4 regions of the Aliivibrio thorii genome follow, and region 2 is predicted to be linked to each of the others. Evidence: predicted binding sites of a transcription regulator. Region 2 holds the regulator's gene; each other region holds the start of a gene.
What was found. The regulator PurR, encoded in region 2, represses purine synthesis genes. The targets are predictions, from matches to a motif close to TNANGNAAACGTTTNCNTNA.
Positions count from the first base shown of each region.

Region 1: the regulator PurR is predicted to act here: its motif matches at 878-897, upstream of purM (phosphoribosylformylglycinamidine cyclo-ligase).
Region 3: the regulator PurR is predicted to act here: its motif matches at 970-989, upstream of purE (5-(carboxyamino)imidazole ribonucleotide mutase).
Region 4: the regulator PurR is predicted to act here: its motif matches at 1,525-1,544, upstream of AC2IP4_RS18720 (inosine/guanosine kinase).

Region 1 is NZ_CM170654.1:696,042-698,250, reverse strand. Features, by position in the region: gene AC2IP4_RS03080 (uracil-xanthine permease family protein) at 1-37, shown strand, start outside; gene upp (uracil phosphoribosyltransferase) at 108-734, opposite strand; gene purM (phosphoribosylformylglycinamidine cyclo-ligase) at 960-2,000, shown strand; gene purN (phosphoribosylglycinamide formyltransferase) at 2,130-2,209, shown strand, end outside.
Region 2 is NZ_CM170654.1:1,127,452-1,129,660, reverse strand. Features, by position in the region: gene torD (molecular chaperone TorD) at 9-656, shown strand; gene purR (HTH-type transcriptional repressor PurR) at 932-1,939, shown strand; cyclic di-GMP riboswitch class I at 2,093-2,177, shown strand.
Region 3 is NZ_CM170654.1:3,023,576-3,025,784, reverse strand. Features, by position in the region: gene AC2IP4_RS14005 (5-(carboxyamino)imidazole ribonucleotide synthase) at 1-412, opposite strand, end outside; gene purE (5-(carboxyamino)imidazole ribonucleotide mutase) at 415-900, opposite strand; gene tsaC (L-threonylcarbamoyladenylate synthase type 1 TsaC) at 1,104-1,661, shown strand; gene aroE (shikimate dehydrogenase) at 1,726-2,209, shown strand, end outside.
Region 4 is NZ_CM170655.1:1,049,716-1,051,924, forward strand. Features, by position in the region: gene AC2IP4_RS18715 (peptidylprolyl isomerase) at 1-17, shown strand, start outside; gene AC2IP4_RS18720 (inosine/guanosine kinase) at 105-1,409, opposite strand; gene AC2IP4_RS18725 (GMP reductase) at 1,869-2,209, shown strand, end outside.

The DNA of each region.
Region 1 (2,209 bases), 430 kb from region 2:
TGTTGTTGATAATGCTCAAATGGAAGAAGACAAATAGTTCTAGGTAAGAAAAGGCTTGATGATTAATACATCAAGCCTTTTTTAATTCTTAACTTAAGTAACTAAAATTATTTAGTACCAAAGATCTTATCACCAGCATCGCCAAGACCAGGTACGATGTAACCCTTGTCATTTAGCTTCTCATCAATAGCTGCAGTATAAAGCTCTACGTCTGGGTGTGCTTTTTCTAGTGCTTCAATACCTTCAGGAGCAGCAACAAGTACAAGTACTTTAAAGTGCTTACAACCATTTTCTTTTAGAAGGTCTAGAGTTGCGATCATTGAACCACCAGTAGCAAGCATTGGGTCAACAACAAGAGCAATACGCTCATCAATGTTAGACGCTAACTTATTAAAGTATGGTACTGGCTCTAGTGTTTCTTCATCACGATAAACACCAACAACACTGATACGTGCACTTGGAATATGCTCAAGAACACCATCCATCATACCAAGACCTGCACGTAGGATTGGCACTACTGTTACTTTTTTACCTTTAATTTGGTCAACTTCAACTGGGCCATTCCAGCCGTTTATAGTTACTTTTTCTGTTTCAAAATCTGATGTTGCTTCATAAGTAAGTAGGCTACCTACTTCTGTTGCTAATTCACGAAAACGTTTAGTACTGATATCGCCTTCACGCATTAAACCAATTTTATGTTTTATTAGCGGATGTTTTACTTCAACAACTTTCATTTCTGACTCCAGATACATTAATCAAACCTTCTAATTATACATATTTTTTCATTGAAAAATGGCGTTATCGTAAAATAAATTACTGCCTAAGAAATTGTTTACCGAATTTATTATTTTTTATTACAAAAATTATGCAAAAACCCTTACGCAAACGTTTCCCTTTTTACATTGTGCTGTTAGAATGGCGCGGATTTTTGAAATCCAACCTATGGCGAGGACACCTCCGTGAGCGACAACAAAACTTCTCTTAGCTACAAAGATGCTGGTGTAGACATTGATGCTGGTAATGCACTTGTTGATCGAATTAAAGGCGTAGTAAAACGTACTCGTCGCCCAGAAGTAATGGGTGGCATTGGTGGTTTTGGTGCGTTATGTGAACTTCCTACTAAATACAAACAACCTGTTTTAGTTTCAGGTACTGACGGTGTTGGTACTAAGTTACGTTTAGCACTCGATCTAAATAAGCACGATACGATTGGTATCGACTTGGTTGCTATGTGCGTAAATGACCTTATTGTTCAAGGTGGAGAACCTCTGTTCTTCCTTGATTATTATGCAACTGGCAAACTTGATATTGATGTTGCTGCTGAAGTAGTTACAGGTATCGGTGAAGGCTGTATTCAAGCTGGTTGTGCACTAATCGGTGGCGAAACTGCTGAAATGCCTGGTATGTATGAAGGTGAAGATTACGATGTTGCTGGTTTCTGTGTTGGGGTTGTCGAAAAAGAAGACATCATCGATGGCACAAAAGTAGCGGCAGGTGATGCATTAATCGCAGTAGGTTCAAGTGGTCCACACTCTAATGGTTACTCATTAATCCGTAAAATTCTTGAAGTATCAAACGCAGACCTTACCGAAAAATTAAACGGTAAAACGGTTGCAGACCATCTTATCGAACCAACAAAAATCTACATTAAATCAGCACTTAAAATGATTGCTGAGCATGATATTCATGCAATCTCTCATATTACTGGTGGCGGTTTCTGGGAAAATATCCCACGCGTGCTTCCTGAAGGTACAAAAGCGGTTGTTAATGGTAAGAGTTGGGAATGGCCTGCTATCTTTAACTGGTTACAAGAAAAAGGCAACGTTGATACATATGAAATGTACCGTACCTTTAACTGTGGTGTAGGCCTTGTTATTGCGCTTCCAAAAAATCAAGCAGAACAAGCTGTTTCTCTACTGAATGCTGAAGGCGAAAACGCTTGGGTAATTGGTGAAGTAGCGGCTGCAGAGCAAGGCGAAGAACAAGTAGAGATCCGTTAATCGGGTATATAAACTTTGAGCTAGCTCATAAAGCATAAATAGAAAGGTGATCACTTATTCGATCACCTTTTTTATATCTATTATTTATGTTCGAATAGTTCTCATTACTTAAAGAATAAGACGATTATGATGAAGAAGATTGTTGTATTAGTTTCAGGCAGTGGCAGTAACCTACAAGCTTTTATTGATGCTTGTGGTAACAAAATCCC
Region 2 (2,209 bases):
AAAGAGACATGAACGAATTAACTGCATTTAACGAACAACGCGCTGAAATTTACTGGTGGTTGTCGAACTTATTAGCGAATGAACTAACAGAAGAACAATTAGAACAATATAACAGTTTTGAAGTTCGTACTTTCCTGTCTGATTTAGGGAAGACGCCAGAATTAGCGTCATCGGTAAATGAATTGGTTGAAAAGTTAAATAAACTTCAAGCTCGCGACGATGCACAGCTTGAATTATCAGCTGATTTTTGCCAAGCATTTTTAGGTTCTGACAAAAACAGTGCTCTACCTTATGCATCAATCTATTTAGATAAATCAGGCCTTCTTAATGCAAAACCTGCTCAAGATATGCGTGAATTACTAGAAAAGTACAAGATTGCTCAAAAAGCAGAATTCAATGAACCCGCAGACCATATAGCTATTGAACTAGATTTCCTTGGGAATTTAATCCTAATGACAAATCAGCAAACTTCTGAAGAAGACTTTGAAGCTTATATGAGTGCGCAACTTTCTTTTATTAATAAACAGCTATTATCTTGGACTCCAAAATTTAACCATATTTGTAAGGAGAGAGATGAATTCGGCTTTTATGCTGCAGTAACGACTTTCCTTGTAACCTTTCTACAACTTGATGTTACTTTCCTTACAGGTGAGTAATTTATAGTTTATATATTGGTACAATATTTTTACAGGTGTGTGATATAAATCAAATCATTAACAAAATTAATTAAATCACTAATTGTTTGCACTATGCTTTACCTATAAAATGTGAGCGCAAACGATAAAATTTGATCATTAAATGAAAACCGCATTTTTGGCGGTTTTTTTCATTTATAACCAGGGCCTATTTATCTTCCATCATATCTACATAATGTAATATCAATTTTGTTGGAACATAAATAGCCCCTTATTTTACCCATTAAGGCTTTTATATGGCTACTATTAAAGATGTTGCAAAACTTGCAGCTGTTTCTACTACCACTGTCTCTCATGTAATTAATAAAACTCGTTTTGTTGCCGAAGCAACTCAAAAACGTGTATGGGAAGCGGTTGAAGAACTAAACTACGCACCTAGTGCCGTTGCTCGCAGTTTAAAATGCAATACAACACGTACGATTGGTATGTTAGTAACACAATCTTTCAACCCATTTTTTGCAGAGGTTATGCATGGTGTTGAGAATTACTGTTACAAACAAGGTTACACTTTATTTATGTGTAATACTGAAGGCGATTTAGATAAGCAAAAACATTATCTTCGCATGCTTTCAGAAAAACGTGTTGATGGCCTATTAGTCATGTGTTCAGACCTTAATGAACAACTATTAGCGCTGCTTGAAAAAAACACTGAGCTACCAATGGTTATTATGGATTGGGGCCCAGATAGCCCACGTACAGATAAAATCATTGATAATTCAGAAAAAGGCGGTTACTTAGCAACAAAACATTTAATTGAAAACGGCCATGAAAAAATCGCTTGTATTACAGGTCAGTTAGATAAATTAACGTGTAAAGAGCGTGTTCGTGGGTTCGAACGAGCTTTAGCTGAATCAAACTTAAGCGCTAACCCTGACTGGATTTTGGAAGGCGACTTCGAGTGTGCTTCAGCATCAAAAGCTGTAGATAAAGTACTAGCAATGACAGAGCGTCCAACAGCACTATTTTGCTTTAACGATATTATGGCACTGGCGGCAATAAGTAAAATTCAACAAGCGGGCTTAAAAGTACCTGAAGACATCTCAGTTATTGGTTACGACAATATTGAATTATCGGCGTATTTCTCTCCACCCCTGACAACTATTCACCAACCTAAACGTCGTGTTGGTAAAACAGCGGTAGAGATTTTATTAGAGCGCATTAAAGATAAGCACCATGAGCGTCGCATTTTTGAAATGCAGCCTGAAGTTGTCTCTCGTAGCAGCGTATCAAATAGAATCAAATAGCGCTTATTTACTTATTAAAATACGAGTTGGTTCAATTTACACTTAAAATTTGAACCGACTTAACAAAAATAAATGATCATTTTTTGAAGCAACATCACACTACGCTCAATTGTGCAACAACTCTTACTATAAATTGCTATATTATCAGCAAAGTCACGAACAGGGCAAACTGTACGAAAGTACAGGACGCAAAGCTTCCGGCCTACGTATTTATATATAAGGTAGCGGGGTTGCCGACAGTAAGTATTCTCTCAAGTATTGTTAATTTTT
Region 3 (2,209 bases), 1.2 Mb from region 2:
CATCAAGTGCGCTTTTTAATACCATTGGAAGTCCAACAATATCAATTGCGTTTAAGAAATCTTCTTTTGTATTGATGATGTGGTATTTGGCATTAGATACTTTAGCATTGCCCAAAAGAGCTTTTTCTAAGCGACGATCTCCTCCTGCTTTTATTGCATCAGGATTTGGCTGAAATTTTCCACTTTGGCTACATATATCTAAAATATCATGTGGAATATGTTCGAACTCAGCAGTAATTACCGTAACGTCATCAATAGCTTGTTCTAATGATAAATTAATAAGCTGCTGAGTTAATGGATGTACAACATTTTGGTTATTTACGTCATAAGCAATAATTTCAATATTCAATGGTGCACTTGCGAGCGCCATCATACGAGCGAGTTGACCTGAACCGAGTACAAGCACTTTCATGATTAGTCCTCTGATGGATCTGGGTTTGCTAATACAGTCTCTGTTTGCTCTTTACGGAATGCTTCAACAGAGGCCATTACTTCTTCGTTTGATGTTCCAATGATTTGAGCTGCAAGAATACCTGCATTGGCAGCTCCTGCTTCACCAATTGCAAGAGTACCTACTGCGATGCCTTTTGGCATTTGGACGATAGAAAGAAGAGAATCCATTCCTTTTAATGCTTTAGATTGAACAGGAACACCAAGAACGGGAATGCTAGTAAATGCAGCGGCCATTCCAGGGAGGTGAGCAGCCCCACCTGCTCCAGCAATAATAACTTTGATACCACGATCTTTTGCTTGGGTTGCATAGTCAGCAAGTAGCTGTGGAGTTCTATGAGCTGAAACTACTTTTTTTTCATAAGGAACATTAAAACGATCAAGCATTTCAGCAGCTAGTTTCATTGTTGGCCAGTCTGATTTTGAACCCATGATAATACCGACTTTCATTGTGAACTCCTTGGATAAAGATATTGGCAATATATAAAAAGTTGGCAGCATTATATGGGTATTTGATGCCAAGGGAAACGTTTGCGTAAGGAAAAAAATAAGTTATTAACGATTATTGACAATTGAAAAATGGAAAGCAGTTGTTTGATTTCATCTTATCAATAGAATAGAGAGACTAATTTAGTCTAATTAATGGTGTAAGAGTGAAGAATCTAGATCTAGTCGTAGAAGCCTTAAATAATGGTGGTGTTATCGCCTACCCGACTGAAGGTGTTTTTGGTGTTGGCTGTGATCCTGATAATGAGCTTGCAATCCATAGGCTATTAACTGTTAAGCAACGCCCTCAAGAGAAGGGGTTAATATTAATTGCCGCTTCTATTGAACAATTACTTCCTTATGTTGATTTCTCTCAACTAGAAAATAAACAGATAGAGCAAATAAAGTCGACATGGCCAGGGCCTGTGACGTGGATTGTACCTGTAAATCAAAATGCTCCACCTTTAGTTACTGGTCAGTTTGACAGTATCGCAGTTAGAGTTACTGCTCATGAACAAGTTAAAGCTATTTGTTCTGCGTTTGGCAAGCCAATTACATCAACAAGCGCAAACCTTTCTGGTTATGAACCTTGTCGTACTATATCTGAAGTTCAGAAGCAACTAGGTGATACTGGAGTTGTTATCTTTGAAGGGAAAGTCGGTAACCGAACTCAGCCAACGGAAATTCGTGATGCAAAAACAGGAAACACATTACGCCAAGGCTAATGCATCTATTATTTCTTTAAGGTAAGGTGGCTCAATTAACGTTATTTATTGAAAGGAATCACTTATGGATAAGTATGCAGTTTTTGGTAATCCTATTACACAAAGTAAATCTCCCTTTATACATACCTTATTCGCGCGTCAGACAATTCAATCTTTAGAGTATGTTGCTATTGAGGCTCCTGTGGATGGTTTTCTAGATGCAGTAACTGATTTTTTCGTTAACGGTGGAAAAGGCTGTAATGTTACCGTTCCTTTTAAAGAAGAAGCATTTCAATTTGCAAACCAATTAACAGAGAGAGCAAAATTAGCGGGTGCGGTTAATACATTAAAGAAATTAGATGATGGCATTGTTTTGGGTGACAATACAGATGGCGAAGGACTCGTTCAAGATTTGCTGCAATACCAAATCCCACTTCAAGGTAAGCGCATCTTATTAATAGGTGCTGGCGGTGCGGCTCGTGGTGTGCTTCTTCCTTTATTAAAGCAAAAGCCTTCTTTTATTACTGTCGTAAATCGTACTTATGAAAAAGCAGAAACACTGGCTACTA
Region 4 (2,209 bases), on a different replicon from region 2:
TACTTTACCGAACTTAACATTATTTATATTGGACTAAATAATACATACAAAAAATCCGACGCCTAACGTCGGATTTTTATTATTTATATAGAGTACTAAATTGCTTAACGCTCCCAGTATGCTTCTTCTAAACAATCTTCACGTTCAGGCATTGATTTAGATAAACGTGGAGAGTGCTGAGTTAACACCTCGTAGCTTGCACGGTTTGAGTACTTACAAATTTGCGAGAAAGAAGAGTAAGTTAAATACTCGGCATCGTGTTTACTCGAGTTTGGTACGTTCTCTTTATGGTAGTAATTAGCTGCCATATCATGTAATAGGGCAGACAAAGCAGCATCACCAGCACCATTCGTGTTTTTAATCTCCATTGGGCCACCCATATAAGGGGCAATGTGAGAAGATACTTTAATTGGCTTAGTACATAATGCTTTCATCATTGGACGGCTGTATTCAAAACGGTTGAATTCAGGGATATTACCTGGAAGCAATGGTTTGTCAGTTTCACGCTTAATACTTTCTTCAGTAAAGCCAGCCATGTATAAACCAACAGGGCCTGCAGTACAAAGTACTAAATCTACCCACTCTAGCGCTTTATCTGCTGCAAGTAGGGGATCCTTCTCACCAGTAAGAGCTTCAGCTTCTTCTTCATTCATCGCAACAACGGTTACATTCTCTTTCAAGAAGGTTTGCCACCATTCTGCTTTGCCTTCAATAACGTACTTAGTACCTAACGTTAACACTACAGGGACATTATGAGATTTTGCACATTCAATCGCTTTTTGAACCGCGTCCATCATAGGATCGCCTTCTTTACCACGAACAAGGTAAGAAGAAATCACTAATGCAGAGGCTTTTTCAAAAATATGCTCAGGAACGTGAGCAGGACAAAGCTGGTTCATGTCACCTTCATTGATCGCAAACGTACGTTCGCCATCTTCAGAAATCAAGGTGTAACAACGGCCGATAGGACCTTGAACTGGTTGCAGGTGATCTAAGTCCATACGGCTTGTTGTGTTACATAGATAACGATAAGCGTAAGAACCGATTTTGATGTTTTCACTCATTACCCCTAGCAGAATAGATTTGCTGTCTGCTAGAACAGAGTAGTTATGAAGGGTGTTACCAATGGTATCGCCAGGATACTCATGACTGATCAAGTTTCTTTCAAACAGTTCTTTATATAAAGCTTCTGCTTTTGATTCTTCAAGAACCAATGAATGGCCTTTACTTAACTGGTGACGCGCTAAGAAATCATCGTCTACTTTTGCCTCAATATCGACAATAGTTTGACCAACACCGATAAGGTGGGTGCGTTCAAGTTTAGGTGTTTGTTTGATTTGATTCACTAATGGATCGCGAGTGTGAACAGGAAAATAGTGTTTAGACTTACGTTGGCCAGGAAACTTCATGAATTAAAGATCAGTTAATAAGTGAATTTTCCGAGATTATATCACAAGTTTTTTCATTAACATTCATGAATATAGTAAAAAGTTGAGATCTAGATCACTTTCGTTTTATGGTTCAAATAGCAAACGTTTACTTTTGTCGGGTTGTAGTAAAAACGTGCAACTTCTCGTCTGATATAAAATCCTGAAAAAGATGTCTTGTTGGTGTTTTATCTGGATTTTACTATATTCTTGGTGGGATGTTCTGATAATAATTGTTTGTTTGCAGATTTATCAATAGTATCACAAAAAAAAATGAATTATCAGGCTTGCGAAATAAGTTTCCGGCCCTATAATACTGAAAACCGGAGCGCCTGCCAGCGCTCCGGTTTTTTTGTGCCTGCTATCTTGGTTTGTTAACTGCCTTCTGCCAAAGGCAACAAGAGATAGTAGAGCCAGTATCGATAATACGAGGAATTTATCATGCGTATCGAACAAGAGTTAAAGTTAGGCTTCAAAGATGTACTATTTCGTCCTAAGCGTTCAACACTGAAAAGTCGCTCTCAAGTCGAATTAACCCGCGATTTTACATTTAAGCATAGCGGTCGTCAATGGTCTGGTACACCTGTAATTGCAGCTAACATGGATTCTGTTGGTAGTTTCGCAATGGCAAAAGCACTTTCTGAGCACGGAGTAATGACTGCAATTCATAAACATTACACTGTTGAAGATTGGGCTGGCTTTGTAAAAGAGAATGATGCATCAGTTCTTAAAAATGCAATGGTTTCTACTGGTACTTCAGAAGCTGATTTCCAGAAAACAAA